DNA from 2 places in the Syntrophomonas curvata genome. Region 2 is predicted to be linked to the other one. Evidence: predicted binding sites of a transcription regulator. Region 2 holds the regulator's gene; the other holds the start of a gene.
The links. Region 2 encodes HrcA, which represses chaperone genes, less so after heat shock. Its sites were predicted from a motif close to TGTTAGCACTCNNNNNNNNNGAGTGCTAACA; they were not measured.
Positions count from the first base shown of each region.

Region 1: the regulator HrcA is predicted to act here: its motif matches at 2,450-2,480, upstream of groES (co-chaperone GroES).

Region 1 covers NZ_CM129641.1:2,676,181-2,691,490, forward strand. The annotation lists gene ACU70B_RS12200 (hypothetical protein) at 1-330, opposite strand, end outside; gene groL (chaperonin GroEL) at 478-2,106, opposite strand; gene groES (co-chaperone GroES) at 2,131-2,421, opposite strand; gene ACU70B_RS12215 (MogA/MoaB family molybdenum cofactor biosynthesis protein) at 2,616-3,104, opposite strand; gene ACU70B_RS12220 (MOSC domain-containing protein) at 3,104-3,538, opposite strand; gene moaC (cyclic pyranopterin monophosphate synthase MoaC) at 3,605-4,078, opposite strand; gene moaA (GTP 3',8-cyclase MoaA) at 4,080-5,060, opposite strand; gene ACU70B_RS12235 (hypothetical protein) at 5,103-5,279, opposite strand; molybdenum cofactor riboswitch at 5,335-5,453, opposite strand; gene ACU70B_RS12240 (NfeD family protein) at 5,628-6,056, shown strand; gene ACU70B_RS12245 (SPFH domain-containing protein) at 6,097-7,056, shown strand; gene ACU70B_RS12250 (5-formyltetrahydrofolate cyclo-ligase) at 7,141-7,767, opposite strand; gene lgt (prolipoprotein diacylglyceryl transferase) at 7,770-8,528, opposite strand; gene tsaD (tRNA (adenosine(37)-N6)-threonylcarbamoyltransferase complex transferase subunit TsaD) at 8,685-9,695, opposite strand; gene rimI (ribosomal protein S18-alanine N-acetyltransferase) at 9,680-10,168, opposite strand; gene tsaB (tRNA (adenosine(37)-N6)-threonylcarbamoyltransferase complex dimerization subunit type 1 TsaB) at 10,168-10,884, opposite strand; gene tsaE (tRNA (adenosine(37)-N6)-threonylcarbamoyltransferase complex ATPase subunit type 1 TsaE) at 10,878-11,342, opposite strand; gene ACU70B_RS12280 (uracil-DNA glycosylase) at 11,369-12,058, opposite strand; gene ACU70B_RS12285 (glycosyl hydrolase family 18 protein) at 12,232-13,587, opposite strand; gene ACU70B_RS12290 (hypothetical protein) at 13,796-13,987, opposite strand; gene ACU70B_RS12295 (amidohydrolase) at 13,989-15,125, opposite strand; gene ACU70B_RS12300 (gamma-glutamyl-gamma-aminobutyrate hydrolase family protein) at 15,205-15,310, opposite strand, start outside.
Region 2 covers NZ_CM129641.1:2,340,129-2,355,438, forward strand. The annotation lists gene dnaJ (molecular chaperone DnaJ) at 1-223, opposite strand, end outside; gene dnaK (molecular chaperone DnaK) at 399-2,204, opposite strand; gene grpE (nucleotide exchange factor GrpE) at 2,247-2,807, opposite strand; gene ACU70B_RS10585 (TCP-1/cpn60 chaperonin family protein) at 2,823-4,388, opposite strand; gene hrcA (heat-inducible transcriptional repressor HrcA) at 4,412-5,437, opposite strand; gene hemW (radical SAM family heme chaperone HemW) at 5,533-6,666, opposite strand; gene lepA (translation elongation factor 4) at 6,765-8,585, opposite strand; gene ACU70B_RS10605 (tetratricopeptide repeat protein) at 8,756-10,231, shown strand; gene ACU70B_RS10610 (glycosyltransferase) at 10,216-12,534, shown strand; gene ACU70B_RS10615 (glycosyltransferase) at 12,531-14,471, shown strand; gene ACU70B_RS10620 (hypothetical protein) at 14,504-14,953, opposite strand; gene ACU70B_RS10625 (hypothetical protein) at 15,128-15,310, opposite strand, start outside.

The DNA of each region.
Region 1 (15,310 bases), 340 kb from region 2:
GTTTAGACCAAAAATCATTGGCATGTGGAATAATTCGTAAACAGTAGTATTAATGGTCGCCTTCCCAGCTCCAGCCAGGCCGGCGCTATAATTAAGATAGGATATTACGATACTGGGAATAATATAGGATAAAACTACCCCCATGCCTCTCCCCATATCCCTTTTAAAAGCCCGGGTCAAGGCTTCATACCAGACAACAACCGATAGCATAAAGATTATCGTATAGATAAATCCAGGATGCCACTTCCAAAAGGTGACCACACCATAAGCAGCGGCCGCCAGCATACAATAGACCAGGAGCGCTATCACTCCATTTTTAATTTTTCGCATACGCTTTCCTCCAAAGCTGCAGTGTTATTAGTCAACTGTACAAATTATAACATTTATTTCGAGGATTGGCCTGTTATTTTATCCTAAAACGACAGTATATGCTAATAAAAAAAAGCTGGCTTGCGCCAGCTTTTTTAAGTAAAGTTATTACATCATACCCATTCCGGGAGCTCCGCCCATTCCGGCCATGGCTTTCATGTCATCCTTATTGGGAATTTCCGAAACCACCGCTTCGGTCGTAAGAACCATGGATGCTATGCTGGCTGCATTTTGGACAGCCGAACGAGTCACCTTGGTGGGGTCAATGATTCCTGCTTCTACCATGTTTTCATAAACCCCGGTTAAAGCGTTATATCCGATTCCCTGAGCAGCTTCTTTTACTTTTTCGACTACCACTGAGCCTTCTACCCCGGCATTGTTGGCAATCTGGCGCAACGGTTCCTCCAGGGCCTTCTTGACCAGATTTACTCCGGTAAGCTCATCACCGGAAGCTGCAACTTTATCTACTGCAGCTATGGCATTGATTAACGCGGTACCGCCTCCGGAAACCATACCCTCTTCGACACCCGCTTTGGTAGCTGCCAGAGCATCTTCGATGCGGTGTTTCCTTTCTTTCAATTCAGTTTCGGTAGCAGCTCCCACCTGAATGATTGCCACACCACCAGACAATTTTGCCATCCTCTCCTGAAGTTTCTCTTTGTCATACTCGGAATCGGTTTCCTCAAGCTGGGTCTTTATGTTGGCGATGCGGGCTTTAATATCCTCTTCGCTGCCGGCGCCGTCTACGATTATGCACTCTTCCTTTTTAACTACTACCTGATGGGCCCGGCCCAGCATATCAAGCGTTACATTTTCCATCTTGATCCCAAGATCTTCTGAAGCCACCTGACCTTTGGTCAAAATAGCGATATCATCCAGCATAGCCTTCCTTCTCTCACCAAAAGCAGGAGCTTTAACTGCTACGCAGGTGAAAGTGCCTCTCAGCTTGTTAACTACCAGGGTAGCCAGAGCCTCGCCCTCAACTTCCTCTGCAATCAGCAGCATGGGCTTTCCGGTCTGAACCACTTTTTCCAGTATAGGAAGTACTTCGTTAATAGAGGAAATTTTCTTGTCGCTGATAAGTATATAGGGGTCATCCAGAACTGCTTCCATTTTTTCCGTATTGGTTACCATATATGGAGATATATAGCCGCGGTCAAAACTCATACCTTCGACCACTTCCAGGGAAGTTCCCATAGACTGGGATTCTTCAACCGTGATAACCCCATCCCGGCCTACCTTCTCCATAGCTTCAGCGATCAGGGCGCCAATTTCGGCATCGTCGGCAGAAATTGCGGCTATCTGGGCAATAGATTCTTTGGAGTCAACTTCTTTGCTGATATTTTTTATTTCATCTACAGCAGCTTTAACCGCCATTTCAATTCCCCTTCTCATAATCATGGGGTTGGCGCCGGCAGCCACGTTTTTCAGGCCTTCTTTAATCATCGCCTGGGCCAGAACAGTTGCCGTAGTAGTTCCGTCACCAGCAACATCGTTAGTCTTGATGGCTACTTCTTTGACCAATTGGCAGCCCAGATTTTCCCAGGGATCTTCCAGATCAATATCTCTGGCAATGGTAACACCGTCATTGGTTATCGTGGGTGAACCGAACTTCCTATCTAAAACCACATTACGGCCTTTAGGTCCCAAAGTCACTTTAACAGCATTGGCCAGGGTGTCAACGCCTCTTTCCAATGCCCTCCTGGCTTCTTCGCCAAATTTAATTTCCTTGGCAATCATCTGTATGTCCTCCTTCTTCCGTTAGTTTAATTTTGCCAGTATGTCACGTTCTGACATAATTAAATATTCTTCTCCGTCAAGCTTGATTTCTGTTCCAGCATACTTGGAGAAAATCACCCGATCGCCGGTGACTAAAGTCATAGGCAGTCTTTCGCCCTTATCATTCATTGCACCGGGGCCTACTGCCAGGACTTCACCTTCCTGGGGTTTTTCTTTGGCTGTGTCGGGAACATACAGCCCGCTTTTGGTCTTTTCCTCCTTAACTTCCATAACTTTAATAACCAGCTTGTCTGCTAATGGTTGGATCTTCAAAGGTATACCCCCTTCAAATTGATGGTGTTGTTAGCACTCGATAAGCGTGAGTGCTAATATAACTATAATATTAGGTCAGACTACGTAAGTATTCAAATCAGATTACTCCTTAAATCCGCCTGATATTATCGATTTATATTATGCTACGGTTATTTTCTTTTTATACCTCTTAAAATCAAGTTTTTTTACCGTTTTTATTCCCGGCCGCATTCGCCGGTACTGCCGGCCAGAATCTCCAGTCCGTGCCCCAGGGCAGGCAATATGGCTTCCAGGGATTCACGCACCCCCTTGACACTTCCCGGCATGTTTATTATCAGAGTCTTGCCTCTTATTCCGGCTACTCCCCGTGACAGCATCGCCTTGGGCGTCTTCTGTAAACCATAATGGCGGATAGCTTCCGGGATGCCGGGCGCCGCCTTTTCAACCACTTCCAGGGTGGCATCCGGAGTCACATCCCGGCTGGAAAAACCAGTTCCGCCTGAGGTAATTATAAGGTCCAGGGCCATCCGGTCACAGGCATGACGTAATTTATCTGCTATGAGCTCTTTTTCATCCGGTATAATTTCGTAATAATCCACGCTGTACTCGGGTCCTAGTATCTCGGCTATTTTTTTCCCGCTCAGATCTTCCCGTTCCCCCCGGGAACCTTTATCACTCATTACCAGTATTCCTGTACGAAACATTATATCACCTCTACGGTATCGCCCTTCTTTATTTCCCCGCCCTCAATTACCCGACAGAAAAGACCTTCATAAGGTAAGAGGGTAACCCCCAGGGTTCGGGTTACCACACTGGGGTGGTCCTCCTTGCCGATCTGGGATATTTCCAGAATCACATCCGAACCTATTCGCAAACGCCCGCCTATCACTACCGCAGCCAGGTCAATGCCATCTATAAGAAGGTTTTCAGCAAACTCTCCCGGGCCGATATTCATGTTCTTCTCCTCATTGACCTTCTTGACGCTGGCCAGATTGAGGCAAGTTACCTGGCGGCCCCAGGGACCTGCATGCCCATCTTTTTCTATACCATGATCCTTGATGACCCGAGCCTGGCTTACTTCCTTTTTGAGCTCTCCCCTTTCCGGAGCTATGCAGATCGAGTATAACGTTCCTTTCATCCCAATATTTCTCCTTTACCTTATCATGACGGAACGGCACAGGGGGCCGTTCCCTATATTATCTGATTACTCCCGTTTTACATGCCCGCTCTTTCCGCCCCATTTTTCCAGGAGTTTAATCTCCTTTATCTCCATCCAGCGATCCATCGCCTTGGCCATATCATATATGGTAATAGCGGCAATTCCGGCAGCGGTTATGGCCTCCATCTCCACCCCGGTCTTGCCGGTAGTCTTGACCATAGAAGTTATTATAATGGAGGAATTGCCATCATCCATCTCAAACTGTATATCAACTGAATCCAGCATCAGAGGATGGCACATCGGCACTAAACTGGAGGTCTGTTTGGCTCCCATGATACCTGCAACCTGGGCTACGCCCAGGACATCACCTTTCTTAACTCCCCCGCTCTTTATCAAGGCCAGGGTTTCAGGTTGCATGGAGATAACGGCACGGGCCACGGCAACCCTTTCACTGTCTTCTTTGCCGCCGACATCAACCATTCGTGCCCTTCCCTGTTCATTGACATGGGTAAATTCCATTTTAGCCTCCTATCTGAAACATCTTGCGCTGATTTTCATTTCCCCAGCCAGCGTTCATAAAGTGGCGCGCCGGCTTCATGGCAATCGCCTCCCGGAACAGCCTTTGCAGTTCCTCGTCACTGGCTCCGGATTGCATTGCGGTTTTAAGATCTATCTCCCTTTTATCATACAGACAACCCCTGAGCTTACCATCGGCAGTCATGCGGATGCGGTTGCACTCGCCACAGAAATGATTGCTCATAGGAGCAATAAAACCGAGCGAGCCCTGCCCGCCTGTTATGCGGTAAGACTTGGCCGGCCCATTGCCTCTTATAGTCTTGTCCGCCTTTAATTCATATTGTTTTTCAATCTGGCTTTTAACTTCATCAATGCTGATCATCCGTTCCTTCTTCCAGTAATGCAGGTCTCCTATGGGCATTAATTCTATAAACCTGAGGTGCAATGGGTATTCATAAGCCAGGCTGGCAAAATCCATAATTTCATTATCATTAAAGCCCCTTATTATTACGGTATTTATTTTTACCGGATGCATTTCCATCTCCAGGGCTTTAAATATGGCTGCCCGGACATCTTTTAAATCGCCCCGGCGGGTTATGAAACGGTACTTAGTCTCCGACAGGGTATCCAGGCTAATGTTCACCCGCTTTAAACCGGCTGCTTTTAATTCTTCGGCCATGGCAGCGTAGAGAATACCGTTGGTGGTAATTGCAATATCATCGATTCCTGCTGCCTGAGAGGCATAGCGCATAAGTTGTCCAATGTTCCTGCGTACCAGCGGCTCTCCGCCGGTAAATCTTACCTTGCGAATCCCTACTGCGGTCGATATCTTGATTAAACGGGCCAGGTCTTCCAAACTTAAAATCCTATAATGTCCCAGGTCGCCCACACCTTCTTCGGGCATACAGTAACGACAGCGCAAATTGCAGCGGTCGGTTACCGATACCCGCAAATAGTTGATATCTCTTTGATAATTGTCCAGCATATCCTCACTCTCCCCGGGACTATCGCATCCAGCATCTTTAAATTAGAAGCAACCCAATTCGCAGGCAAAAATCTTAATTCCCGCCTGGTCACACAATTTCCCCATATCTCCTAATGCAACATCCAATTTTTCCGCTAATTCACGAGCCTCGGAGCAGCTCATTTTACCATTGGGAAACATCTCCTGCAGCTTTACCATTATTTCCTTCTCTTCCGCCATTATTTAAAACCTCCCCTAAAAAAATAACTCCCTCAAAAAGGGAGTATACAACCTCAAGCATAACTGGTATACTCCTTTCCAAACAGGAGGCATACAGGTTTCCCGGTATACCCTCTCGTTCAGCCGCCATAACCCATAGGTCTTAGGCCAACTAAATCGGAGTCTCCATGTTGCTTAATTATACAACATTCATCATTTTTATTGCTACTACAATTATTTACAAAATCTTCGTCTATTGCAAATCCTCATAGCGGTTATACTGTAGAAAAGAGGCATAACTATGGTATCATCTTAATTAATAAATAATAATTATAAATTCAAAGCCATCCGGCAGGAGGTTGTTTAAAAATGACAGCTGTACAATGGATACTGGCAGCCGTTGTGTGCGGAGCCATTGAGATCGTTACCGTGGGGCTATGGTTTCTCTGGCTGGCCCTGGCAGCCCTGATTGTGGCTGGGGCTGTAAGTGTAGGATGGCTGCCCTCGCTTGAAGCCCAGTTGCTCGTCTTTGCTTTTTTGACCCTATTATTTATCATTTTTACCCGTCCCCTGGCCATGAAGCTCTTTAAAACCAATGATACCCTGAGCAATGTCAATGCGCTGATTGGCCAGCACGGTATCGCTACCAGCAGTATTGAGCCTCTCCACTTTGGGCAGGTTAAAGTAAACGGTGAAATCTGGACCGCTATATCCGGTGAAAAAATTGAAGAAGGCAGCAGAATTATGGTTACCGGTATCGATGGGGTAAAACTGCAGGTGGTCAAATCTATCGATTGAGAATTAAAACTCAAAAATAATTGAAAGGGGAAATTTATATATGCAGATAATAAGGATTTTTGTCGACCTCGTTATCGTTCTCTTCGTTATAATAATCGCTTTTTCATCCATTAAGATTATCAGGCAGGCTACGGTGGGCGTTGTTGAGAGATTAGGTAAGTTTCACAAGATGGCGGAACAAGGGATTAACGTTATCATTCCCTTTATCGACTCCTTCCGAACGGTGGTGGATCTGCGTGAGCAGGTAGTGGATTTTCCTCCTCAGCCGGTAATAACCAAGGACAATGTTACCATGATGATTGACACTGTAATTTACTACCAGGTTACTGATGCCTTCGGATACACTTACGAAATTGCCAATCCCATTCTGGCTATTGAAAACCTTACCGCTACTACCCTGAGAAACATCGTAGGTGATTTGGAACTCGATGAGACACTGACTTCCCGAGATATAGTCAATACCCGCCTGAGGGTTATACTGGATGAAGCTACTGATAAATGGGGCATTAAAGTAAACCGGGTGGAATTAAAAAATATTTTACCACCCCAGGATATTCAGAACGCCATGGAAAAACAGATGCGGGCGGAAAGAGAGAAAAGAGAGGCTATTCTTCGGGCAGAGGGACAGAAAACGGCTGCCATTCTGGAAGCCGAAGGGCGCAAACAATCTGCTATATTGAATGCCGAAGCGGTTAAAGAGGCTAACATACGCGAGGCCGAGGGAGCCCGACAAGCTAAAATACTGGAAGCTGAAGGTGAATCGCAGGCAGTATTGCTGGTGCAAAAAGCCCTGGCTGATAGCCTGGTTATGCTGAGAGAATCTTACCCGGATGAAAAGGTTCTGGCTCTTAAATCCCTTGAGGCCCTGAAAGTAATAGGCGATGGGCAAGCGACCAAGCTCATCATCCCGTCTGACCTTGCCGGACTGGGTGGGGTATTTGCCGCCCTTAAGGAAGCTGCTCAGGATAACCCCGCTGGAAGTGGGCAAGTAAATCCTTAACTAACAGACCAAAAACAAAAGGGGGCGTTTCTCCGGTTTACTTTTAAAAGGTGAACCGGAGAAACGCCCCCCTTATTTGTCTATTTAGAAAAAACTCATGTCCACTGCTATTTCAGAACGGTCAGTAACTATCCAGTGTACCGGTACATCTGCGGGATTAGGGAAAACATTATCCGCTACTTGATATTCATAACAGACCCCACAGTTGAAACACTGCTTGCTCAGACGGGGCAGGAAACGGTCATAGTAGCCCTTGCCATATCCCAGCCGGTATCCATTGGCATCAAAAACCAGACCAGGGACTAGAACCACATCGATTTTTTCAACCGCAAAGGCTTCCCCTCGGGGTTCACGAATACCAAAAGACCCGCGTCCCATGTCATCCCAATCCTTAAGCTCTATTGCCTCCAGGCAGTTGCCCTCTACCCGCGGAAGCAGTATAGTCCTTCCCTGTTCCTTGAGCTGCACCAACCAGGGAATAAGGTTAACCTCATTTTTAATACTGCTATACCCCATTATCACCTGTGCCCCGGCCAGCGGCTGCAGCTGCTCCAGCCGTTTAAAAATCTGCGCGCTCAGCTCATCCACCTCCAGGCTGGACATATCTTTCCTTCTGGCCGCCATCTTCTTGCGCAGGGAATCCCTTCTGGCCTGTATCGATTCTATTGGCATTTTCCCCCCGTTAATCTCCCGATTCGCTCTGTCCGCCACGCTCAAACCCCCTCCTGATGACGTGATTTTATCCAGTAATAGGCCAGCAGAGCCAGAACCAATAAAGCCAGGGTATAAACCTGACCAATCGACAACAGTCCAATGAAAATTTCGTTGGAGCGGAAAAATTCAACGATGAAACGATAAACCGAATACCCGATAACATAGAGTAAAAATATCTGGCCGGGAAATTTACGCCGCGGGTAAAAACTTATGAGTATTATAAACAGAAGGATATTCAGGGCTGAACTATAAAGCTGGGTAGGATGCCGATGATAGGCATCCACAGCCGGGAAAACCACACCGCAGGCTGATTCCGTTATATTTCCGTAGCAGCACCCGTTTAAGAAACACCCGATTCGTACCAGGGCATAACCCAAAGCCAGGTAAGGAGCAAACATATCGGCTACCTTCCAGAAGGATAAATTTTTTTTACGCAGATAGATGATAAAGGGGATCAGCCCTCCAACCAGCCCGCCGTACCAGGCCATCCCTCTGATGCCCCCGTCCTGCAGTCTGAAAAGCATCAGGGGTTCGGACAGGAAGGCAGCCCAATCGTAGGTAAAAACATAAGCTATGCGAGCTCCTATAATGCCAAATATGACACAGAGCATGACCAGATCAAGCACCATATCCCGTTCATAACCTTCCCGGTCAAATAGTCGGCTGATACCGATAATGGCTACAACTACAGCTATAGCCAGCATCAAGCCCCAGGAGAATATACTTATTTTTCCAATAGTAAATAAAACCGGCTGCACTCTTATCACTCCTTACTTCCCAGTTATCCACAGGAAGCTTTGTTCTATATTAAGGCAACGACATTTTACGCTAGGACCTCACAGCTAAGTCTCACATTTGCCAGATGCGGTAAATCACTTATCAACAGACTTATACACATTATCCACAAGCACTTTTCACAGGGACAATAGACCAGGATAGGCATTGACATTAAGGGGGGCATAAATCTTTCTAATATAGTTAATATGGGCATTACCGGCTATCATAGCCGCATTGTCGGTGCATAAATGCAAAGAAGGATAATATACGGGCAATCCCTCCTCCCGTCCTCTATTTTTCATCAGATTTCGCAGCTCTTGATTGGCTGCCACTCCTCCCGCCAAGAGTATTGACCGGGCATTAAATCTGCCCGCAGCATGTATGGTTTTTTCCACCAGTACTTCCACCAGCGCCGCCTGAAACTCTGCCGCTAAATCATTTACATTAGCCAGTCCCCTGCGCTTAAGCTTATTCCATTCGTTCATGGCGGCGGTTTTCAAACCGCTGAAGCTGAACTCAAAATCGTTTCTATCGAGGAAGACCCGGGGCAGGCTTACCTTGCCGGCCTCGCCTTTTTCGGCTGCCCTCTGAATGGCCGGGCCTCCCGGGTAACCCAGGCCTAAAAAACGAGCCACCTTGTCAAAGGCTTCTCCGGCAGCATCGTCGCGGGTTTCGCCAACGAGCTCATATTCGCCTATGGAGGGCATATAGAGCAGGCTGGTATGGCCTCCTGAGACCACCAGGCATAGGGCAGGAAGTTCAATCGCGGAATGCTCCAGGAAGTTGGCATAGATATGACCCTCCAGGTGGTTGACCGCCAGCAGAGGGCGATTAAGCGCATAGGCAAAGGCCTTGGCAAACGACAAGCCCACCAGCAAAGCTCCAATCAAACCGGGCCGGTTGGTAACGGCTACAGCGTCAATATCAGCATAGGACAGACCCGCGTTTTTAAAAGCGGTGTCTACCACCAGGCCTATATTCTCTATGTGCTTGCGGGATGCTATTTCCGGTACTACTCCGCCGAATTGGGAATGAATATCGATTTGGGAATTAACCACATCGGACAGTATATCCCGCCCGTTTTTAACCACGGCAGCAGCAGTCTCATCGCAGGAAGTCTCTATACCCAGAATTAATACGTCTTGCAATCTATCTCACCTTTCCCGTTATCAAAAAGGAATTTTGTCATTATAATGGCGTCTTCATTGTTATCAGAGTAGTAATGTTTCCGCACTCCGGTAGGAAGATAGTCCAGGTTTTGATACATCTTCAGGGCGGCCCGGTTGGAAGGGCGAACTTCCAGGAGTATGCGCCGGGCCTTTTTTTCCCGGGCGGTTTTTTCCAATTCTTCCATTACGGCAGTTCCGATACCGGCCTGGCGGAAGTCTAAAGCCACCGCAACATTGGTTATATGGGCCTCTTCAAAGACTACCCAAATTCCGCCGTATCCCGCGACTTCCCCTTCGCAATCGCATACCAGATAGGTGGCAAAGTTGTTTTTTAATTCTCCCAGATAGGACTCCCGCGACCAAGGCAGGGTAAAAGATTGTTTTTCGATCTGCATGACTTCATCTATATCCTGTAAGGTCATTTTCCTTAAGATAAAGCTGCGATTAAGCATTATAACTCTCCTCTTCCCAAACGAGACTCAGCTTCAGATAAGCGTATATATGAAGGCCGCAATTGTATGATATCTTCCACAAGCCCCTTGGCAAATTTATCTGCCCCCAGGCCGGCCAGTGCCGATGCCCGGGGAAGCATTAAATGCGGGGGAGGTACTACTAATCGTTTCCCCAGCTTTTCCACAAAGAATTCAGTATAAGGATAATAGCCATCCCCCAGGAGAACAATACGATTTTTGGCATGTTTCGCGGCCGCCTTGAGTGCATATTCCAGGAATTCTTCCGGTGAACAGGCCATGGGTTCCAGCAATGGCAAGGGCAGTTTACCGGCAACATCATAAAAGCCGCAATAAACTTCCTGCTTGCGTGCATCCAGCAGGGGACAGACCAGAGCTTCGCCGGCACAGATATTGTGGGCCAGTGTATCCAGGGTAGACACCCCTACTACCGGTCTGCCCACAGCCATACTCAATCCCTTGACTGCCGCCAAGCCAATTCTTAAGCCGGTAAAAGACCCGGGGCCTGTAGTTACGGCGAAAACATCAACCTGGTTGACCGTACATTCACACTCGCTTAAAACCCGGTCTACCATCAGCATCAGGGTTTCCGAATGAGTCTTTTTATAATTGGAAAACTCCTCTTTAATGAGTCTACCGTCATTCATCAAAGCCACCCCGGCCACCGGCGTGGCACTGTCTATCGCCAGTATCAGCATAATCGCTTAACTTCCTCCACTTTAGCCTGATAGCGGTCCCCTTTACCGCTTAACCTGACCAGCCGCTCGCGTTCATAGTCTCCCTCCACCAGTTCAATGTTTACCAGCAGGGCTTCGGAAGGCAGCTTGGCAGCGCCAGCCTGGGGCCACTCAATCAGGCTCAAGCCTTCCTTTTCCAGATAATCCTCCAATCCCAGGTCACCTAAATCGCCCCCCTCCAGGCGATAAAAATCAAAATGAAATAGGTTTATATCTGCCGGGTAGACATTCATAAGGGTAAAGGTGGGGCTGGTTACTCTGCCGGCATAACCCAGACCGCGCGCAACACCCCTTACCAGGGTGGTTTTGCCGGCCCCCAGCTCACCTGTCAGGTACACTATATCGTTCTTCTCCAGCACCCGAGCCAGCAATCCTCCCAGGGATATCATTTCTTCCTCGCTATGTACCGTTATCAGCAAACAGTCTTCACCTCTATACATCTCCATTAATCTCGCTTATAGTACTCGTCCCGGATCTGCTTAAAGTCTTCCCAGGTCGGCCTCTTATAAGACTCATTGCGCAGCAGTGCCGCAGGGTGAAAGGTTGCCATTATTTTAATACCCTGCCGGCCAAACCATTTACCTCTTATTGCAGTAATTCGGGCTCTGGGGTCTATTACTGCCTGGCTGGCCAGCGAGCCGAGACATACTAAAATCTCCGGTTTAATAAAGCGGATCTGGGCCTCCAAATAATTGCGGCATTCCTTGACTTCATCCGGGTTGGGCAAACGGTTCCCGGGCGGACGGCATTTGACCACATTGGCTATAAAAACCTCCGGTCGGGGCAGTTCTGCCGCCTGTAGGATCTTGTCCAGCAGTTGCCCGGCTCTTCCCACAAAAGGCCTGCCTTGACGGTCTTCTTCCATGCCCGGTCCCTCGCCCACCAGCATCAAGCGAGTATTGCCCTTTCCCTCGCCAAATACCACCTGCTGGCAACCCTCTCTTAATCGGCATCGTTGACAGTTCCTGGCCTGTTGTTCCAGTTCTTCCAGGGTTTTTAGCTCCAAATAAGCATCCTCCGCTTTTACTCCAGGAATGAAGGGAAGATAAAGCGGTCTTTCTTCTTCCCCGCTCTTCTCCTTATACTGTTCCGGCAGTTCCGGCTGACCAAATAAATCGGGTTGTTCAATAGACATTTTCTCCCCTCCCGCTCAATTCTAACCGTTCTCCGGATAAACTTCCATTTATTTTGCCTGCTGGATAAGCCTGAATGGGTTTTATTAACCACAGATTAACACAGATTAACAACGTTTTTGGCATAAAAATAAAGCGGATTGGTCAAGTCAACCCGCTTAAAAATGATTTCAGCCTACTGACTAAGGTTTTTGTTAAGAACCCGGTAGAGGTCATCGAAGCCGTTGCCGATACGCCAGAAGGATATACCTGCCAAGCGATTTTCCAGAGCCACCGTCCATTTTTCATTCAGGCTCTGTTCATTCTCCATCCAGATCTCATGGCGGCCTCCATTTTCATCATAATAGAGATAATAAGGACTCATACTGTCCTGGTCAAAACACTTCTGAACTTCGTAGCGGCTCTCAATCTCCGCCAGTTTTTTAGCCGTAACCGTGACTGCATTACTGCCGGGAGACCAGTTGTAGCCGTAAGTGGGCAACCCCAGCAGGATTTTTTCCCGGGGCATGCTGTCAATCATATAATCGGTCGCATCTTTTACCCACCACAGGGGAGCTACCGGTCCCGGTTTGGAGGTAGTGTAACTATAGTCATAGGCCATCACCACTACCCGGTCCACTATCCGGCCAATCTTTTTATACTGATAGGGAGTGGGCCAGGACTCCTTGCCCGTACGGGCGTAAACAGCTACCGACAGCATCTTGTCCTCTCCCATGGCCGTCTTCAGTTCTTGCAGGAACGAGGTAAACAGGCCCGCGTCCCGGTAATCCATAAGCTCAAAGTCGATATTGATCCCATCGTAATTGTTCTTTTGCACTTCATCCAGGAGATTGCCTATCAGTAAAGCCCGGCTTTGCTGGCTGGAAAGCAAACGGTGCAGTGGGTCTTTGCCCATCAGAACTACGCTGGCATGAGTTCTGATACCCTTTTGGCGCACCATTTGCAAAATCTTTTCATAGTCATCCTGGTATTCGTAAGACAACTCGCCTTTAGGGTTAGTTTGAAACCAGCGGAAAGCAATATCGGTAAACAAGTGCAGATTATCCTGCAGTTCGGTCCCCCGGGTATAGTAATAATAAGCAAATACCTCGGGGCGATGCTGAAAGTCTATTATTACTTCCTGCTCGGCCGCCTTCCAGCCTACCACAGCGCCCAGATTTTCCGCCAGAAACCGGAGGGGAATATAGGTACGATCCTCGTATATGTAGGGGGCAGTATCAAAATACTTTATCTGCCCGTCCACCTCGGCTTTATTATCGCCGATAAAAAATTCTATGTATTGGCCCCGGACATCCATTGCCACTTTCTTGAGGTCGGCATCCCAGTAGACCTGACCGTTCAGGGCTTCGTCTTCAATAACAAAGCGGATGGGTACCATGGTTCTGCTTCCTGTAATCTGGGGAGGTGGCTCCACCTGATGCAGCTTACCGTCAATTCTTATCCCGGGGCCGGTATCAGCCACGGCGCTGCCCGCAAGCCCGAGGGTAAGAAGCAAAACCGCCAGCATTATTAAGATATGTCTCAGTCGCAATAACATCACCTCTTTTAGTTTTTCTTCAAGTATTTCCGGCTGGCAGGCGCTATTCCTTGAAGTAATTTATGGGGAAAGGCAATCTATATAATAATAGGGTTAATTCTTGCATTACTTTCACTGAAAAGCCTTGTAAAAATTTCATCTTGGGAAAACCCAGGCAGGCAAGAGGCTGACGGGGAGGCGATACCATCCATTGCACCATCTGCTAGTTTACAAACCGGCTGCGGGGGAAGAGTATCTCCAGATCCTCCAGAGGGACATGAACCATATTCTCCTGGTTCACCACCGCGATTACGGCCATTTCCTCCCCGCTGTATTCCTCATTATAAAAACCGAGAACACATATAGTCATCATTACGCCGTTAAGATATACGGTAAAAAAATCGCCCTTGTTCAAGTTAAGCCCCCCAAATCTTGCCATCCACCATAACCAGACTGAGCCGGGATCTGAAATCAAAGGGATGAGCGTCGAAGATAGCCAGGTCAGCCCGCTTCCCCGCCGCTATACTTCCCAACTCGCTGTCAACGCCCAGTATTTCTGCCGGCCACAGGGTAATTGCCCGCAAAGCCAGCTCTTCATCCAATCCCTCTCGCACTGCCAGGGCAGCACAAACCCGCAGGTGTTCTATGGGCACTACGGGATGGTCGGTTATCAGAGCAAACTTTACTCCTTGCCCAGCCAGCAGGCCGGCATTTTTAAATGATACTTCCTTCATTTCCACCTTGGCCCGGTTTACCAGCAAAGGTCCCAGAAAGACAGGCACGTCTCTTTTCACCAGCTCGTCAGCAATGAGAAAAGCCTCGGTACCATGCTGGATGATTAAATTTATATCAAATTCGTCCTTAATGCGTAAGGCGGTAAGCATATCATCGGCGCGGTGTACATGAAGCAATAACGGCAGTTCCTTTTTTAGAACCTTTATCAGCACCTCCTGTTTGGGAAAGTCTTTTATCTCCGCTTCTTCCTTGGCCATAACCTGGCGAGCATGGTAAAGAGCCTCCCGCATCAGACTGGCACTGGCCATACGGGTACGGGGCGTCTTCTTCTGCGCCCCGTAGACCCTTTTGGGGTTTTCCCCCAGGGCGGCTTTTAAACCCCAGGGATGCCGATAAATCATCTCCGGCAAGGAGGGGGCCAGGTGCTTCAGAAATACCGCCTGCCCCCCAATTATATTGGCACTGCCGGGCATGCACATGGAACGGGTAACACCACCCCGCAGAGCGTCGGCAAAAGCCAGATCAGAAAAGTTTATCCCGTCAAGCGCCCTCAGTTGTGGAGTCAGGGGGTCACTGGTCTCGTTGACATCATCGCCTTCTACCCGGTAAATTTCTTCCTCCAGGCCAATATGGGTATGCCCGTCGATAAATCCCGGACATATATACTTGCCGCCGGCGTCTATAGTCTGGCAGCTTGCAGGAATTACCACGTCTTTCCCCACTGCTTGAATAATCCCGCCTTCTACCAGTATGACCCCGTCATCCAGGCTTCCGGCTTCCCCCATAGTGAGTATCCTGCCGCCTTTGATTGCTATCATGCTTCTCTCTCCCCCACAACATTATTCTATGAATTCCACCAGGCTGCGGTTCTACCTAAAGCCCGGTATTATCTGCCTGTTAATTACCCGCTGTTTTGGCCGCCCGCACCAGAGCCTTGAAAAGCTGCTCAGAAGCCTTATCCCGCATACATTCGGGATGCCATTGTACTCCAAGGATAAACGGG
Region 2 (15,310 bases):
AGGCGTCATGGCCGAAACGATCATAGGCCGCCCGTTTTTCCGAATCGCTCAGTATTTCATAGGCGTCATTTATTTCCTTGAATTTATCCGCCGCATCAGGGTCATCACGATTAACATCGGGATGGTATTTGCGGGCCATCTGCCGGTAAGCTTTTTTAATCTCTTCCGGAGTTGCGTTTTGGGATAACCCCAAAACCTCATATAGATCTCTCTTTGTGGCCATTATTCCCCACCTTCCTGAAAAACAGGGTAACCCGGAAACGATAGAGCTTCCGGGTAATTCCTCTTCCCAAGTCCAGTCCTGTATATATTATGCTACGACCTGCAGACTAATCATCCTGTTTCCCTAAACTATAAAATTATATGGCATTAGCCGCCTGTCTGGCAAGAGTTCCGCTTTATTTGTCATCGTCCGGGATATTGTAATCGGCGTCAAACACCTCATCCGAACCCGGTTCTTGCTGCTGCTGATCCACATTCTCATACATTTTGGCCGTAAAAGCATAAATGGCTTCGGTCAGAGCCTGGGTTTTGGCTTCGATAGCGGCAATGTCGTCCCCCTGCAGGGCCTGGGTCAAATCCTCTTTGGCCGCCTCGATCTTGCCTTTCGCTTCTTCATCCATCTTGTCGGCATTTTCCTTCATGATTTTATCTGCCTGGTAAATCATACTATCCGCATTATTTCTGGCTTCGATTTCCTTCAGGCGCTTTTCGTCCTCTTCGGCAAATTTCTCCGCATCTTTAACCATTTTATCAATCTCGTCGTCATTAAGTCCGCTGGAAGAAGTGATGGTAATCGCTTGTTCTTTGTTGGTAGCCAGGTCTTTGGCGGTAACGTGGACAATACCGTTAACGTCAATATCAAACTTGACCTCTACCTGGGGTACTCCCCGCGGCGCCGGCGGAATACCGGTCAGCTGGAACCGGCCCAGGGTCACGTTATGCTGGGCCATCTTTCTTTCTCCCTGCAGCACATGGATGTCAACCGAGGTCTGGTTGTCGGCGGCAGTGGTAAACACCTGACTCTTGGCCGTAGGTATGGTGGTATTGCGTTCGATAATCCGGGTAAAGACTCCGCCCAGGGTTTCAATACCCAGCGACAGCGGGGTTACATCCAGAAGCACCACATCGGTAACTTCCCCGGACAGCACCCCGGCCTGGATGGCTGCGCCGATAGCCACCACTTCATCCGGATTGATGCCCTTGAAGGGCTCTTTGCCGATAAAATTCTTGATAGCGTCCTGTACCGCCGGTATGCGGGTAGAACCACCCACCAGGATGACCTTATCAATCTGGCCGGCCTTCAGGCCCGAATCCTTAAGCGCCTGGCGGGTCGGGCCCATGGTTTTTTCCACCAGATCAGAGGTCATTTCATTGAACTTGGCCCGGGTCAAGGTTTTCTCCAGATGCAAAGGGCCATCCTGGGTAGCTGTAATATACGGAATATTGATATCGGTAGTCATTACTCCGGAAAGTTCGTGCTTGGCTTTCTCTGCCGCCTCTTTCAGGCGGTGCATAGCCATCTTGTCACTGCGTAAATCAAATCCCTTTTCCTTCTTGAACTCCTCGACCAGCCAACTGATGATTTTGTCGTCGAAATCATCGCCGCCCAGGCGGTTGTTGCCGCTGGTAGCTTTAACCTCGAATACCCCATCGCCAATCTCCAGTATGGAGACGTCAAAGGTCCCTCCCCCCAGGTCAAAAACCAGGATGGTCTGGGTATCGTCTTTGTCCAGGCCGTAGGCCAGAGCTGCAGCGGTAGGCTCATTGATAATTCTCAAGACTTCCAGGCCCGCAATTTTACCGGCATCCTTGGTGGCCTGGCGCTGGGAGTCGGTAAAATAGGCCGGAACGGTTATTACCGCCTGGGTTATTTTCTCGCCCAGATAAGCTTCCGCATCCGTTTTTAGCTTTTGCAGAATCATGGCGGATATCTCCTGGGGAGTATATTTCTTGCCGTCAATATCTACTTTATAATCAGTACCCATCCTTCTTTTTATGGATACTACGGTTCTCTCGGGGTTGGTAATGGCCTGCCGTCTGGCAATGCGTCCCACCAATCTCTCATTCGATTTGGAAAAGCCGACTACCGAAGGAGTGGTGCGTTCACCCTCGGCATTGGCGATAACAGCCGCTTCGTTGCCTTCCATGACAGCAATACATGAGTTGGTAGTACCAAGGTCGATCCCGACAACCTTACTCATTATAAAAACACCTCCAGATTAATATAGAAAAGTCAGGTTCTGTTATTTGCTAACCTTCACCAGGCTGGGCCTTATAACCCGGCCATGAAGGGTATACCCGGTTTGCAGCTCTTCAATAATTGTATTTTCAGGATGCTCGTCGCTTTCTTCCACCAGCAGGGGCTGATGGTACTCGGGGTCAAACGGTTTTCCCAGGGCTTCCACCTGCTCCACCCCTTCACTATTCATGACCTCCTGCAGTTTTCTGGCGATCATCTCTACCCCCTTGCTCAGGGCCTCCAGATCTTTGCTGCTGTTGAACTGGGTCAGGGCCCTTTCCAGATCGTCCATGACCGGCAGCAGTTTTTTAATCAACGGAGTGGCGGCATATTTGCTATATTCCTCCTTGTCCCGGGCGCTGCGCTTTTTAAAGTTATCCATCTCTGCCAGTGATCTCAGATAAAGGTCATAGTATTTCTTATTTTCCTCCTGTTGCTTTTCCAGCTCATCTCTTAAAGCAGTGATTTCATCCACTTCCTTTTTTTCATCCGCTGCGGTGCCGCTTTCCTGTTCATTTATTATTTCCTTAATCTGTTCCTGGTTTTCCATGTCTTTGTTTTCCATGGATTTAAATCACCTCTATTCCGTAATGTTTATATCGTCAGGGTCAGCCTCATCATTCTTCATTTTAATAACGGTATTGATGCGTAATATGGCAACCGCCACTTCTCCGGCCGTTTTCAGGGCATGCAGCTTTACCGGGGCGGGATCAAAAATCCCATGTTCCATAACGTCTATCAGCTCACCGCTGTCCGCATCAAAAGATATGCTGTTTTTATCCCTCTTCTTCTGGGCAGCGATAATGCTCCCCAGCTTCTCCAGAGGGTTAAAACCGGAATTACCGGCCATGCAGGTAAACGGTTTGAGCAGGGCCTCGCGTACCGCCAGCACTCCGTAAGAACTCATGCCCCCATCTTCCCGGGCCAGTTCCTCCAATTCACCTGCCAGCCATACCTCCAGGGCTCCTCCACCGGGTACGATGCCGCCCCGCAGGGCGGCCTGCAAGGCAGAAGCTGCGTCTTTGGCCATGCGTTCCCGCTCATCCACTACCTCCCCGGTAGAAGCGCCAACTATCAAGGTGGCCAGATTCTGAGCTTTTCCGCCATAGATGCAGGTATGTTTGAGCTTCTCATCTATCTTGACCCGCTCAGCATAACCCAGATATTTTCTCAGCACCTGGGCCGGGCGGTTCAGGGCACTGGTCTTCACTTTCTTGGCTCCTGTGTGCTGGCACAGCTTATCCATCTCCCGGGAGGAGACTCTCTGTATAACCATTATCCCCGCCTCAGTAAGTATTTCTTCCGCCAGCGCATCTATACTCCGGTCGACTGCTACGAGATTTACCCCCAGCTCAATCAACCGGGTTAAATTATCTTCATACTGCTGTCGGGCCTGCAGGTAATACTGGAAGCCAGCTTCGGTTTTCATGGCTTCCCGGTTCAAGTCCTCCGGCTGCAAGGCGTCGTCTACAGCCAGGATCACTGCATTCTCAAGGCTGGATGGCATTTCTTTATTTACCGCCTGCTTATTAATCAGTACCCCTTTGAAAACCTGGTTCTGAGTTCCTTCCCGGGCGATAACCGCATCAGCCAGCTTAAAATCAGGTTCCAGCAGTTTATCCCTGCCCACCAGCCTGGCGCCTTCCACCACCAGTCCGGCCAAATCCTGCTGCCCCCGACCGGCTGTGAAGGCGATATCGACCAGCCTCTGATCGTCAAGGGATTCTACCCCGAGGCTGTTCGCTTCAAGTTTCTGCAGGGCGGTTTTTACACCGCTGTTAATTCCTTCTATTACCCGGGTAACCGGTACTCCCTTTAAAACCTGGGCTGCGCCTTCAGCCACCAGGGCACTGGCAATTATGGTAGCAGTGGTGGTACCGTCTCCCACTTCCGCCTGCTGAGCCCGGGCGGCATTTACAATCATATGGGCAACCGGATGGCTGACGTCCATGTATTTTAATATGGTGACCCCATCATTGGTTACTACCACATCACCAAAGCGATCAACCATCATTATGTCCAATCCCCGGGGACCAATGGTCCCCTCCACCGTCGAAGATATAACCCGGGCAACATTGGTATTGTTCAGAAGGGTCTGGAATCTATCATCTTTTTCCCGACCATCGGCAAGCAGCTTATCCGGCATAAAAGCCTCCTACAATTTGATTTTTAAAAGCGTTTTCTTATTATTTCTTCTATGATTTCCCGGACTGAATCCAGACTGCCGGCCGCCTTCCAGTACTCCATACGTATCGGCCCCATCAGTCCCATCCGTCCTTTTTCACCCTGGGTCTGGTAGCCGGAAAACACCAGGCTCAATTCCCGTATGGCTTGGGACTGGTTCTCCTCCCCTATCCGAATATCGATATTATCACCAACCGCATCCGGAAGCAGGTTTTTAAGCAGGCTTTCCTCTTCCAGAAAAGCCAGTATCTTTCTTAATTTATCGACATCTTTAAACTCGGGTTCGTTCATGATATTAAGCGTGCCGCTTATCATTACTCTTTCCTCGTTGGAGCTTGCCAACAGACTTTCTATAGCTTCCAGAGCGTGGTCGATTACTTGTCTGCGCTGCTTAAGTTCTTCCCTCAATTCCTGCAGGTCGCTGCGCTGTATCTCCGCCAGCTTTTTTCCGGCCAGAACCTGATTGAGCACCCGCCCAATCAAATCCAATTCGGGAGCCTTAATCGATCCGGGCACTTCAATCTGGCGGTGCATCACCACCCCCAGGTCAGTTACCAGCAGTACCAGAGCCTTTCCTTCCTCAATCGGTATCAATTGCAGATATTTGAATTTGCTCAGGTTGGCCGAGGGTATAATGACAAAAGAAGTATAGTTGGTGATCTGGGCCAGAAAATGGCCGATTTTCTGTATCAGTTCATTCAATTCCTGGAAACTGTCATCAAGCAGGCGAAACAAAAACTCGGTCTCTTTCTCATCGAGGCTTTCTTTTTCCATCATGCAGTCCACATAATAGCGAAAACCCTTTTGGGACGGGATGCGGCCGGCCGAGGTATGGGGCTGTTCCAGATAACCCATTTCTTCCAAGTCGGACATCTCGTTACGTACCGTAGCCGCGCTGATTTTAAGGCTATGCTTTTTGACCACCGCCCGCGAGCCAACCGGTTCCGCCGTCTCTACATAATCCCTGATGATGGATTCCAGAATCAATTTTTTCCTTTCGTCCAGCGTCATTTTTCCCACCTGCCTGTTAGCACTCTCTTTAATTGAGTGCTAATCAGTATTTACTAAAAAATAGCACCTGTTTTATCCTTTGTCAAGCCTCTGGATCAGTCTATAAAATGGCTTAGAACCTGATTTGAAAGAAAATAACCCGCTTTAGTAAAGCTAAGGCGCCCGTTTTCCATATTCAATAATCCCCTGTCCATATATTGCGCAATTATTTCTTTATGCTCGCTGGAAATATCTGCCCCGAAACGTTGCTTAAAATCGGCTAAATCAATGCCCGCACATAACCTCAGACCCAGTATGAGGGCATCAATCATTAAGTCCCGTCCCGACATATGCTCCAGTTCTTCTACCGGCCACGGTTTGCCGGACAGTAAAGCTTCGGTGTACAGTTTTAAGTTTGGCTGGTTGCTATAGCGGCTGCCGGCAACAAAGCTCACTGCTCCCGCTCCCAGACCCAGATATTCCCTTCCCTGCCAGTAGACCAGATTATGACGGCATTCCTTGCCCGGAAGGCAGAAGTTGGATATTTCATAGTGGTCAAAACCCCTTTTGGCCAGGTACTCCATAGCCAGGTTGTACATGTGCCATTCTTCATCCTCATCCAACATCTGCAGCCTGCCCCGGGCTACATCTTTTCCCATCGGGGTGTGCTGCTCCAGCTGCAGCAGGTAGAGCGACAGATGGCAAGGCTTACAATCCAGCGCCTGCTTGAGGTTCTGCAACCATCTGCCCAGTGACTGGCCCGGCAAACCGTAAATAAGATCCAGGTTAAAGTTTTTCCACCCCCGGCTATGAATCAGATCCACCGTTTCCCTTACCGCGGCCGCATCATGTACCCTTCCCATCAAGTCCAATTCATCGTCAAAAAAGCTTTGCACTCCAAGCGACAGGCGGTTTATGCCCGCTGCTTCCATTGCTGCCAGCTTGGCCTTATCCAGGGTGGCCGGATTAGCTTCCATGCTTATCTCAGCTCCGGGCAAAATATTAAAACAATCGCCGCAGGCTTTTATAATAGACCGCAACTGCCGCCCGTCCAGCAGGCTCGGAGTTCCCCCTCCCAGATAGATGCTTTCCAGCTGCACCGTCGGCATCTGCCCGCCCCGAATCTTAATTTCCTTTAACAGCGCCCGGACATAATTATCCAAATCGGATCCACTTTTTCCGGGAAGAGAGTAGAAGTCGCAGTAACGGCACTTTTTAATGCAAAAGGGGATATGTATATACATCCCCATCCGCCATGAGTTAATTTTCGATTCGGAATTCCCTATTGCCACTTCTACTCCTCCATGCCACCGATGATGTAATCTGCAGTTTGCGGCGCTATGATTCCTTATTCATCCTCTATATTCATCACACTCATGAAAGCATCTTTCGGTACTTCCACCCGGCCGATCTGCTTCATCTTCTTTTTCCCCTCTTTTTGCTTTTCCAGCAGCTTTTTCTTGCGGGTAATGTCACCGCCGTAGCACTTGGCCAGAACATCCTTGCGCATGGCCTTGACCGTCTCGCGGGCTATTATTTTGCTCCCGACAGCTGCCTGTATAGCTACTTCATACATCTGCCGGGGTATAATTTTACGCAGTTTTTCCGTAATAGCCCGTCCCCGGTAATAGGCTCGATCCTGATGGGCAATAAAACTCAGGGCGTCTACGATTTCCCCGTTGAGCATGATGTCCATTTTAACCAAATCGGAAACCTCATAGCCGCTGATTTCATAGTCCAGGGATGCGTAGCCCCGCGTACGGGATTTCAGGGCATCAAAGAAATCATAGAGTATCTCCGACAGGGGGAGTTTATAGCTGATCATTACCCGCTGCGAAGTGAGGTATTCCATAGTTATGAAGCTGCCCCGCTTCTCCTGGCATAGTTCCATAATAGTCCCCACATATTCGTTGGGAACCATAATGGAAGCTTTAACAAAGGGTTCCATGATGCGCTCGGTTCTTTGGGCCGGAGGCCAGTGGGCAGGATTCTGCACCAATATTTCACTGCCGTCGGTTAAGACGATTTTATAGACCACACTGGGAGCGGTAGCCAGCAGGCTCAGATCGTACTCTCTCTCCAATCTTTCCCGAATAATTTCCAGGTGCAAAAGCCCCAGGAAACCGCAGCGGAAGCCGAAACCAAGTGCGTCGGAGGTCTCCGGTTCGTAAAAGAGAGAGGCATCATTCAATTTCAGCCGGTCGAGAGCGTCGCGCAGCCTCTCGAAGTCATTGTTTTCCAGGGGATAAAGCCCGCAATACACCATAGGTTTGACCTCCTGGTAACCAGGCAGAGCTTTATCTGCCGGCCGGGCCGCCAGAGTTACGGTATCGCCAACCCGGGTGTCCTTTACATTTTTGATTCCTGCGGTCAGGTAACCTACTTCACCGGCGCTGAGGGATTCAACTTCGGTCATATACGGCGACAGCACTCCGATCTCATATACCTCGAATTCCTTGCCGCTTGACATCATACGAATAATATCGCCCTGACGAACGCTGCCGTTCACCACCCGGATATAGGAAATGGCTCCTTTGTAGGAATCAAAGTAGGAGTCGAATATCAGGGCTTGCAAAGGGCCGTCTTCTTCTCCCCGGGGAGGCGGTACCTGTTTAATTACCGCTTCCAGGACATCTTCAATTCCCGTACCCAGTTTGGCTGATATCGGCAGTACTTCTTCCTTGTCCAGGCCCAGTACGTCCTCCATTTCCTGCTTGACCCGGCCAGGCTCTGCTCCCGGAAGATCTATCTTGTTGACTACACCCACAATCTCGAGATTAAGATCCATGGCCATATATACATTGGCCAGAGTCTGGGCTTCTATTCCCTGGGAAGCGTCCACCACCAGCAAGGCGCCCTCGCAGGAAGCCAGGCTCCTGGATACCTCGTAGGTGAAATCCACATGCCCCGGGGTATCGATAAGGTTGAGTATATAGTCCTTTCCATCACGGCCCCGGTAATTAAGACGTACCGGTTGAAGTTTGATGGTTATACCCTTTTCGCGCTCCAGATCCATTTTGTCCAGAAACTGCTCCCGCATTTCCCGGTCGCTGAGAGCGCCGGTAAACTGCAGCAAGCGATCCGCCAGGGTGGATTTACCGTGATCTATATGGGCGATAATGCTGAAATTTCGTATTCTGTCCTGCAAGCTATACTCCTTCTTAGGCATCTAATGCCAAAAAATCATGCTTTAAATTATACCCGATTGGAATTCTCTCTTCAATTAAAGAACCTTGATGAATTTCCCGCCGGCATCCAAATGATACAGCCGCCATGCTATTTTGCCATAACTCTTCGGGTCGGCGTAGCATAGTATGGATAGAGGAGGAAGAATAAAAAATGGTAGATAAATCCGGCACAAGTCAGGGCATTGCAATGGGCGATGAAGCAAAGAGTTCTAAACCATGTTCGCAGAACTGCCAAAATCTGGCGGATGAATCGGAACAATCCGATTATTGGTATAAGCTGGGGCTAGGTCTATATAACTCGGGGCAATTGCATGAGTCCTGCCTGTTTTTTGAACAGGCCCGGCAAGATGCCGGGAAAATACCCTCGCTATACCGTGACTATGCAATCTGTTTGCGGGCTCAGGGCAACATATACCAGGCTATGGGAATAGTGGGTGAGGGCCTGGCCCTGTTCCCGGACTATGCCGACCTCTGCTTTTTACAGGGTCTGATCTATTATGATGCCGGTCTGTTAAAGCAGTCGGGCCTTTCATTTCAGCAATACATCAATTTCAATGAAACCCCGGCTAATTATGCAAGCGCCGTGGGGATAAACCGCCGCCTGGCCTTGGCAAACCTGGCCGAAATTAACGAACGGGTGCATGACCTGGGCGCAGCTATACACTACACGCGCCTGGCGCTTGCAACTATCAAGACCGATTCCCTGCTTAACCGCTACGGCAGGTTGTTGCGGCAAACCCAGTCCGGGGGAGAGATATTCAGGCAATACCTGCTTGATGAGACCGACCTGGATGTTGAAGCTGTTGCCGCAACTCTCTATGCCCATTCTTTTTACCCGGAATGTCTCAATCTTCTGCTAAACTCCCCGGACAGTCCCGAGGCGGCAATCCTGAAGCTGCAATGCCTGCAGCATCTGCAGGGCGAATGGGAAGAGGCCGGACAAATAATATGGTCAAATCAAAATTTGCCTGACTCGGCCGCTTTAATTAAACAGACCTGCCTCTTTTACTGGCAGCAGCAGCCCCGCAGAAATGCCGCTCCTTTATTGGATAAAGTAAACTTACCGGAACACCCTGTGGTCCAGGCCTGCAGATTTATTAACCGGCTTATATTCCCAGGCGGCAGAGATAACCCTGGTGATGATTGCCGGCAGGAATTGCTGGAGATCGCAGTTGCTCTGCTCCGGTTAAATGACCTGGATTTAGCTTTGGCCATTGCCGAAGTGCTCAGCGCCCATAATAGAGAAGCAGCCTACCGTCTTTTGGGCAGGACTGCTTTCGCCCATAAGCTTTATGCTCTGGCCCGGCGCCTGCTGGAAAGGGTAACAAATCCTGAAAGCGAAGATCTCTTGGCGTTGGCCCAGGCCTGTCAGGCTGAAGGCGACCATCCGCAAGCTTTTCTTTGCTGCTGGCAGATTGCTGAGGAACAAAGGGATGAAGGTATCCTGGCCCTGGCCCTATCCGAATGGGCCGCCAGCCTCCGGGTATTGCTGCTGGAGGCTGAAAACCAAACCCCGCAGTCCATACAGCAAATAATACGTCTGGGCAGCGTGGAAAAAAGAAGCATCTATTGCGCCAGCCCTGCCATAAGCACCGGGGAAGAGCTGTTCAGATGGGAGTGCAGTTAATGACCTTAAGCCTGTGTATGATTACCCGCAATGAGGGGCACCGGCTCGCTCGCTGCCTTTCCAGCGTAAGAAACTATGTGGATGAGATCGTGCTGGTAGATACCGGTTCCAGCGATCAAACAGTTGCCCTGGCCCGCCAGTGGGGGGCCAAGGTATCACATTATACCTGGGACGACGATTTCAGCAAAGCCCGTAACCAATCACTGGAACTGGCTGCGGGTGATTGGGTATTCTTCATGGACGGTGATGAAGAACTGGTGCCGGGCAGCGGGGAAATACTGCAAAAGACCGTCAGGCAAAATGAATATGAAGCGTTTTTTGTTCAGGTGATAAATACCACCGAAACCAACAGCTCTTTAAAACTCCCGTCTATCCGCTTGTTCCGCAACCGGAGCTGCTACCGTTTTCAAGGACGCATCCATGAACAGATAATCCCTTCCATTATGGAACATTCTCCGCAGGCAAGCATCGGGCAAAGTGAGGTCGAGATCCTGCACCACGGCTATAATGCCAATGAGGCCAATATTCCTGCCAAAAGCAGAAGAAATCTGAACATATTGGAGTCTTACCCCGACCAGCATAAAGACAGCTTTTACTACTACAATCTGGGAAGCGAGTACCTTAGAGCCGGGCAAAGAGAAAAAGCCCTTTCCTGCTTTGAGCGCTCGGTTCAGCAAACCCCGCCGCGGCAGGGATTCGCCCCTATGCTGGTCAAAAAGACCGTGATTACCCTCATGGAGTTGCGTAAGTACAAGGAAGCTATCAGGCAATTAGGTTATTACCAGACCATTTATCCCGACTTTAACGATTTGCTTATGCTGGAAGCAGTCTGCTATCTGAATATCGGCCGTTTCAGCCAGGCCGCCCATATTCTGGAAAAGTACCGGGCTCGGCCTGCTTCCCCCTCATGGTACCCCAGTGAAAGAAACCTTTTCGGTCTCAGCGCGGAGGCCTTGCTGCAGCAGGTCGAGCCGGAACGTCTGGAAGCCAATCACCCCGTTCTGAGCGTTTGCATCTATGGGAGGGATGAGGCGGAAGCTCTGGCCGAGACCATTAAATCGGTCAACGAACTGGCAGATGAACTGCTATACCTGGATATGGAGTCTGCAGATGCAAGCGGAGAAATTGCAGAGCAATTTGGGGCCAGGTTTTTTTCAGGGCCGTGGCCCGATAACCGCACTCAGCTATATCAACGGGCGCTGGATTATGCCAGCGGAGAATGGATACTCCTGCTGAAGGCGGACGAATCTCTATCCCGGGAAGGCTGCCGGCAGCTTATTTCCTCACTGGAAACAGAAAATCAGGCTTACCTTCTTCCCGTCTTTACCCCTCGTGCCACATCAGATGCTGAATCCGAACTGCGGGGAGAGGTCAGATTATTCCGCCGGGCCTGCCCGGCTCCAGACTTAACCGCAAAGCCATTCCCGGTTTTAAACGCTCCCATAAAACACCGTCATTTCCTTATTTCCAATACTTACAGCGCAAACAAGCAACAGCAGAACCGGCAAAAGGCCGCCGCGCTGTGCCGTCATGATCCTGCCGGCGGCTGGTATGCCAAAGGCCGCGTGCACCTTTATGCCCGTGATTATACCCGGGCAGTCGATGCGATGGAAAAATCGCTGTTGACGGCACCATCCAGCATCTCTCCCGCCTTCTATTACCATTATGCCCTGGCCTTGATGGGCCTCTCCCGGTATGGCAGCGCGGTCAGGCTGCTGGAACCGGCCCGGGAAATATATTCTGATTACCTGGACCTCCACTACCTTCTGGCCTTAGCCAAGTATGCCCTGGGAAACGGACCGGAGGCAGAGGAAATTTTGCTGTACTGTATAAAAATTTCGGTTGAGCCCTGGGAGAAATATGTTTGCGCTTCCGGCGCCGGGACTTACCAGGCTATGGCATCCCTTGCCGCCGTTTACGCCGCCCGGAAACAGCCGGAGCGGGCATTGGAATACCTTACCCGGGCGGCCCTTTATCCTGGAGCTTTCAATCTGGTTATAGGCGGAATATTGCTGCTCAAGGATAGAGCATTCTTCCCCCTGGAAACATGGATGCAGCAAAGCCGGCTCTGGAATTCACATAATTTATTTACTATCGCGCTTAACTACGCCCAGATGAACCGTTATCGTGAATGTTGGCAGTATCTTCAGACCGCGGTGCAATTAACCGCTGAGAAAAAAGAAAATCTGCCGCAGCTGCTTGACAGCAGCGAAAAACTGCTGCGGATTTTCGCTGTTCAGCTTGCGCAGATGACCCCGGCATCGCGCCTATTAAAACTATGCCGAGAGGAGAGGCTGTTATGAAGCAGGTGCTGATAGGTAGTACAGTTCGGCAAGATCAGCGTACTCTCAAATACTTCCTGGATTCACTGCGTGACCTACGCAAGGACGGATGCCAGGCGGACTATTTCTTTGTGGATGATAACGATGAAGCGGGATCATCACAATTATTGCGGGCTTTCCGGCCGCTTGCTGCCCGGGTAAGCTGTCTGCCGGGCAGTCACCAAATTGTTCCCTATGTAAAAGATAATATTACCCATCGCTGGAATGAGCAACTGGTCTGGCGGGTAGCGCATAATAAAAATCTGATCATGCAGGCATGCCTAACCGGAGGATATGATTACCTTCTGCTGGTTGATTCCGATTTGCTCCTGCACCCAGAAACCCTTCTCCACCTGATTGCCAATAATAAAGATATTATTTCCGAGATCTTCTGGACCCGGTTTCAGGCCGATAGCACGGAACTGCCCAATGTCTGGCTGCGGGATGACTATAAGCTCTATCCCGCCCAGCGGGAGGAGCAGGTTTCCCCGGAAGAAGCCAGGCGGCGGATCCGGGAATTTTTAGTGATGCTGCGTCAGCCGGGAACATATCGGGTTGGAGGCTTGGGCGCCTGTACCCTTTTCAGCCGGCGCAGCCTCCAGGCTGGAGTTAGCTATGCTGAAATCTATAACCTGTCGTTAGCGGGCGAAGACCGTCACCTGTGCGTACGTGCTGCTGCTCTGGGCTTTGAGCTTTGGGCAGATACCTGCTTTCCTTGCTACCATATATATCGCCCGCGGGACCTCCTGGGCGTATACCCATTTTTACAGTCTCAGCCCCAAGTCAGACACCGTCATTATAAAGCCTGGATCGGAGGGCCGCTGCACTCAGCTCTGGAAAGCTGCCTTTCATTTGACTTTCGCCGGGTAAATCCTGTGAATAATTATCGTTTTATATTTACCAGTCAGGGCTGGAGCGCTCTGGACAAAATTTACGCCGCCCAGGGCTGGCAAATCCATAAAAGCATTCAAAAAGCCGAATTGTCTTCTATCCAAATAGAAGACTTTACCGATGATTTCAGTCGTCTTAACCTTCAAGCCGAGATAAGGGGGTCGCGCCGGGGAGGCCGGTTTCAGGAAGCAAGCAGCCTGAAAATAGACTGCAGATATGATGGCAATTGGAAGATTGATACGCTCCGTTATGAAGAACCTTGCCCCAGCCAGCGCAAACCCAGCTATAAAAACCAGGTCTACAGCGGCCTGACCCGCAGGGTAAAGGCATCGCCCTCCAAGCTGACTCTGGGAATGCTGGTGCATAACGAAGCCGATCGTTTTTTACCCCGGGTATTACGGCATGCAGCCTGTTATATCGATGAAGCTGTTATTCTTAATGATGCCAGCAGTGACAACACCGTTACGGTTTGCCGCAACTGTTTACGGGATCTGCCTCTGTTTGTCCACTCTAACCGGGAGCCGGGCTTTTATAACGAACTGCAATTGCGCCAGCAACTATGGGAACTGCTCCTGGAGCAGGAACCCGACTGGCTCCTCATCCTGGATGCCGATGAACTGTTTGAAGAAAGGGCAGTATTGGCCATAAGCCAGCTGATCCGGCAGCCGGATGTGGATGTTTACGGTTTTCGTACCTTTGATTTCTGGGATTCGAACCATTACCGCGAAGACAGTTTATGGCAGGCGCACCTGCATTATAAGCCCTACCTGCTGCGCTACCAGCCCGGGTTTACCTATCAGTGGCTGGAAACTCCTTTACACTGCGGGCGTTTTCCGGTCAATATCAATGAATTGCCCACCGGTTTAAGCGATTTGCGCCTGATCCATCTGGGCTGGTCCCGGGCAGAAGACCGCCGGAGTAAGTACCAGCGCTATATAAAGCTGGACGGGGATGGCAAATACGGAGATATCAGGCAGTATCACTCTATTCTCGACCCTCGGCCCAGGCTGGTGCAATGGGAGGAATAAAGGGAGGCACGGATTATGCCTCCCTTTTGCTCTTAGATAGGACAATCGGTGGTGCTGACACAGAAGGAGGTTGGCACACATAGGTCGCTCACGCTGAAATCAATGCTCAGATCCCCGCTGACCGATGTCGGCGTAGCTCCGGTAACCGTAACTGCAGAATTGAAGGAAAACGTAGGCAACAACCCGCAAACACACAAGGTAAGGCTCTCCGGCAAGGCCAGGCAGGAAGAATTGTCGTTTATGTGGCAGAATTCCAAAAAAGTAACACCGTTGTTCAGGTACTGGTATTCCAGCTGCACATCATAGGAAAAGCAAAGCTGGGGCGGGGAAGTGGCCAGGTCAACGGAGACGTTGTAGACAGCAGCATTAGCGTCTGTTCCCGGCCCCACCGGCGTGTAATCGGGATCAGTACAAGTCAGGCTCTGGGCAAAGTTCTCATTGATGGATGAGACCTCTTCCGCACAGATACGAATAATAGCCAAGGTAACTCACTCCTTTATCCAAAATAATCGATTCTGGTCTATTGCATAGTATGAGCTTTAAAAAATAAAGGTTCCTGCATTTACTTTTTAAGGTAATTTTATTTTCCGGTAGCCATTTTTAGTGAGTGTTTGGAAGATAAAGGGGTGAACGGGGACATTTCCTGCCCGCTGCTATTAGAATTTTAGATGCAGACGTTCTGTATTTGCGCGCAGGTTTTCTTTCTGTTCATCAATAAAGGCCTGGGACAAATGCATCTCTTCCTCCAGGGCTTGCAGGCGGTGTCTTATCCTAATCAAACTGTTTTCCATTTTAGCCTCCGACTGTTTCCCATGCGCCTGGACGATTTCCGTAACCAT